2 regions of the Bacillus sp. KNSH39 genome follow, and region 2 is predicted to be linked to the other one. Evidence: a T-box and tRNA genes for the amino acid it is inferred to sense, from the RefSeq annotation. Region 2 holds a T-box; the other holds one or more tRNA genes.
The links. A T-box is a leader RNA that pairs with one kind of tRNA and senses whether it is charged. The one in region 2 lies ahead of ileS (isoleucine--tRNA ligase), so its partner is inferred to be a tRNA-Ile.
Positions count from the first base shown of each region.

Region 1: it has a tRNA-Ile gene. The T-box ahead of ileS (isoleucine--tRNA ligase) is inferred to sense a tRNA for this amino acid. The anticodon was not compared.

Region 1 covers NZ_JBQXYO010000002.1:1,790-4,267, forward strand. The annotation lists rRNA gene ACUL40_RS27925 (23S ribosomal RNA) at 1-1,298, opposite strand, end outside; tRNA gene ACUL40_RS27930 (tRNA-Ala) at 1,379-1,454, opposite strand; tRNA gene ACUL40_RS27935 (tRNA-Ile) at 1,463-1,539, opposite strand; rRNA gene ACUL40_RS27940 (16S ribosomal RNA) at 1,670-2,478, opposite strand, start outside.
Region 2 covers NZ_JBQXYO010000001.1:557,789-560,266, forward strand. The annotation lists gene ACUL40_RS02855 (bacteriocin-processing peptidase family protein) at 1-438, shown strand, start outside; T-box leader at 531-771, shown strand; gene ileS (isoleucine--tRNA ligase) at 825-2,478, shown strand, end outside.

The DNA of each region.
Region 1 (2,478 bases), on a different contig from region 2:
TTCTCACTTCTAAGCACTCCACCAGTCCTTCCGGTCTGACTTCACTGTCCTTAGAACGCTCCCCTACCACTGATACCATTGGTATCAATCCGCAGCTTCGGTGGTGTATTTAGCCCCGGTACATTTTCGGCGCAGAGTCACTCGACTAGTGAGCTATTACGCACTCTTTAAATGGTGGCTGCTTCTAAGCCAACATCCTAGTTGTCTAAGCAACTCCACATCCTTTTCCACTTAATACACACTTTGGGACCTTAGCTGGCGGTCTGGGCTGTTTCCCTTTTGACTACGGATCTTATCACTCGCAGTCTGACTCCTAAGGATAAGTCATTGGCATTCGGAGTTTGACTGAATTCGGTAATCCGATGAGGACCCCTAGTCCAATCAGTGCTCTACCTCCAAGACTCTTACACTTAAGGCTAGCCCTAAAGCTATTTCGGGGAGAACCAGCTATCTCCAGGTTCGATTGGAATTTCTCCGCTACCCACACCTCATCCCCGCACTTTTCAACGTGCGTGGGTTCGGGCCTCCATTCAGTGTTACCTGAACTTCACCCTGGACATGGGTAGATCACCTGGTTTCGGGTCTACGACCACGTACTAAACGCCCTATTCAGACTCGCTTTCGCTGCGGCTCCGCCTCTTCAGCTTAACCTCGCACGGGATCGTAACTCGCCGGTTCATTCTACAAAAGGCACGCCATCACCCGTTAACGGGCTCTGACTATTTGTAGGCACACGGTTTCAGGATCTCTTTCACTCCCCTTCCGGGGTGCTTTTCACCTTTCCCTCACGGTACTGGTTCACTATCGATCACTAGGGAGTATTTAGCCTTGGGAGATGGTCCTCCCAGATTCCGACGGAATTTCACGTGTTCCGCCGTACTCAGGATACATTCAAGAGAGAACGAAGTTTCGACTACGGGGTTGTTACCCTCTACGACGGACCTTTCCAGGTCGCTTCGTCTACCTCGTTCCTTTGTAACTCCGTATAGAATGTCCTACAACCCCAAGAGGCAAGCCTCTTGGTTTGGGCTATGTTCCGTTTCGCTCGCCGCTACTCAGGAAATCGCATTTGCTTTCTCTTCCTCCAGGTACTTAGATGTTTCAGTTCCCTGGGTCTGTCTTCCTTACCCTATGTATTCAGATAAGGATACCATACCATTACGTATGGTGGGTTTCCCCATTCGGAAATCTTCGGATCAAAGCTTACTTACAGCTCCCCGAAGCATATCGGCGTTAGTCCCGTCCTTCATCGACTCCTAGTGTCAAGGCATCCACCGTGCGCCCTTTCTAACTTAACCAAACTAAAAATTAAAAAATATGAGCTACACTGTTATCTAGTTTTCAAAGAACATACCATTTGCTATTTAAAATAGCTTTTTGGTGGAGCCTAGCGGGATCGAACCGCTGACCTCCTGCGTGCAAGGCAGGCGCTCTCCCAGCTGAGCTAAGGCCCCAAAATGTATGGTGGGCCTAAATGGACTCGAACCATCGACCTCACGCTTATCAGGCGTGCGCTCTAACCAGCTGAGCTATAGGCCCATACAAATTGCAGGATTTATTTATATCATATCCTCATTTAAGAGTCAATACTGAATTGAACTCTCAAAACTAAACGAAAACGAAACACGGAAACTTATATTGATAAGCAGCGCTTATCAATTCTCCATAGAAAGGAGGTGATCCAGCCGCACCTTCCGATACGGCTACCTTGTTACGACTTCACCCCAATCATCTGTCCCACCTTAGGCGGCTGGCTCCAAAAAGGTTACCCCACCGACTTCGGGTGTTACAAACTCTCGTGGTGTGACGGGCGGTGTGTACAAGGCCCGGGAACGTATTCACCGCGGCATGCTGATCCGCGATTACTAGCGATTCCAGCTTCATGTAGGCGAGTTGCAGCCTACAATCCGAACTGAGAACGGTTTTATGAGATTAGCTCCACCTCGCGGTCTTGCAGCTCTTTGTACCGTCCATTGTAGCACGTGTGTAGCCCAGGTCATAAGGGGCATGATGATTTGACGTCATCCCCACCTTCCTCCGGTTTGTCACCGGCAGTCACCTTAGAGTGCCCAACTTAATGATGGCAACTAAGATCAAGGGTTGCGCTCGTTGCGGGACTTAACCCAACATCTCACGACACGAGCTGACGACAACCATGCACCACCTGTCACTCTGCTCCCGAAGGAGAAGCCCTATCTCTAGGGTTTTCAGAGGATGTCAAGACCTGGTAAGGTTCTTCGCGTTGCTTCGAATTAAACCACATGCTCCACCGCTTGTGCGGGCCCCCGTCAATTCCTTTGAGTTTCAGCCTTGCGGCCGTACTCCCCAGGCGGAGTGCTTAATGCGTTAACTTCAGCACTAAAGGGCGGAAACCCTCTAACACTTAGCACTCATCGTTTACGGCGTGGACTACCAGGGTATCTAATCCTGTTTGCTCCCCACGCTTTCGCGCCTCAGTGTCAGTTACAGACCAGAAAG
Region 2 (2,478 bases):
TTTAAAGCAAGGGAAGAAAGAAAAGCAGAAAAGATTATCTTACAATTAACAGAGCAAACACCGTTTGTAAGTAGAGCATTTCTTGCTTTAGGAGAAATATATCAAAGTCAAGAAAGGTTTGAAGAGGCAATTCATGTATTAGAAAATGCTTCTATACATCATCCAAATGAAACAGCAATTCTTCTTTCTTTAGCATCTTCATATCATGGTGCCGGCCAAACGATAAAGGCAGAAAAAATAACAAATGAAGTATTAATAATTGACGCGAGTGATTTGTTAGCAAGATATGATCGAGCTTGTTATTTAGCACAGTTAAATAGAAATGAAGAGGCGAAGGAAGAGCTTGAATTTGTCCTTCGTGAGGATGAATCGGGATTCTTTGCTGAACTTATTGAGGATGATGAAAATTTAGCAGCATTGCGAGAGTTTGAAAAGTAATTGTATAAGAATAGGGGAAAAAGATAAGGATATATTTTGAATTAGTTGACAATTAGTTGCTAAATGGCATAAAATAACTTTTAACAAAGTATACAAATCTGAAGACGAGAAAGAGTAAAATAGTGAGCTGTTCTCCAGAGAGCCGGTATATTGCTGAAAGCCGGTGTGCAGACGTTATTTGAAAATCATCTCCGAGGAGCCGAGGCTGAAAGTAAGTAAGCCCGGACGGATGTCTACCGTTACAAAGAACACGTATGATAGTATGTTGCTAAGTGCTATTAGTGAAAAAGCTAATAGAATTAGGGTGGTATCGCGGGTAAACCCGTCCCTACTTTATAGGGACGGGTTTTTTGTGTGCTTTAAAATATTCAAAGGAGTGATTGTATATGGAAAAAGTAGATGTAAAAGAATCAGCTGTAGGAAGAGAAATGCGAATTCGCAAACAGTGGAACGAACAAAATATTTTCGAACAATCAATTCAGAATCGAGAAGGCGCACAGTCTTTCGTATTTTATGAAGGACCACCAACGGCGAACGGACTACCGCATGTAGGTCATGCACTTGGACGAACAATTAAAGACTTAGTAGCAAGATATAAAACGATGGCTGGTTATAAAGTGTTAAGAAAAGCAGGATGGGATACACATGGTTTACCTGTAGAATTAGGCGTTGAGAAGCAACTTGGTATTTCTGGTAAACATGAGATCGAAGAATATGGCATTGAACCATTTATTCAAAAGTGTAAAGAGAGTGTTTTCACATATGAGAAGCAGTGGCGCGAATTCACTGAAAGTATTGGTTATTGGGTAGATATGGATGATCCATATGTAACTTTAAAGAATCCATATATCGAAAGTGTATGGCATATTTTGGGGACAATTCATGAAAAAGGATTGTTATATAAAGGACATAGAGTTTCACCATACTGCCCAAGCTGCCAAACCTCATTGAGCTCACATGAGGTTGCGCAAGGGTATAAAACAGTAAAAGATTTAAGTGCAACTGTGAAGTTTAAAGTGAAAGATAGTGAAAATGAGTATTTCTTAGGTTGGACAACGACACCTTGGACACTTCCAGCAAACGTTGCGCTTGCTGTCCATCCAAATATGGAATACGTTAAAGCAAAACAAGAAAGTCATGTATACATTGTTGCGAAAGAACGTGTACAAGAAGTATTAAAAGAGAACTATGAAGTATTATCTGTTCATAAAGGCGAAGAATTATTAAACACATCTTATACAGCGCCATTTCCGATGAAAGAAGTTACAAATGGTTACCGCGTTATTGCAGCAGATTTTGTAACGGGAGATAGTGGTACAGGACTTGTTCATATTGCTCCAGCATATGGAGAGGACGATTATAGAGTTGTTCAAAGTGAAGGATTGTCATTCTTGCACGTTGTAGATGAAAAAGGTGAGTATACAGAGGCAGTACCATTTTTGAAAGGGAAATTTGTAAAAGATTGTGACGTGGATATCGTTCGTTATTTAGCGAAGGAAGGTTTACTGTATCATAAAGAAAAATATGAACATAGCTATCCGCATTGCTGGCGTTGTGATTCACCACTACTTTATTATGCAGGAGAAAGTTGGTTAATCCGAACAACTGCAATTAAAGATACATTTTTACAAAATAATGATTCTGTTACTTGGTATCCGGATCATATGAAACATGGGCGCTTTGGTAAGTTTTTAGAAAATATGGTGGACTGGAATATTAGCCGAAATAGATATTGGGGAACGCCATTGAATGTATGGGAATGTGAAAGTTGTGATCATCAGTTCGCACCGAAAAGCATTGCCGAATTAAGAAAGAATAGTACGAAAGAAACACCAGAAGATTTGGAATTGCATAAGCCTTATGTAGATGAAGTGCAAGTCTGCTGCGGGAAATGCGGAGGCACAATGAATCGTACACCAGAAGTGATTGATGTTTGGTTTGATAGTGGTTCTATGCCATTTGCACAATATCATTACCCATTTGAAAATAAAGAGTTATTTGAAGAGCAGTTTCCAGCGGATGTTATTGCAGAAGGAATTG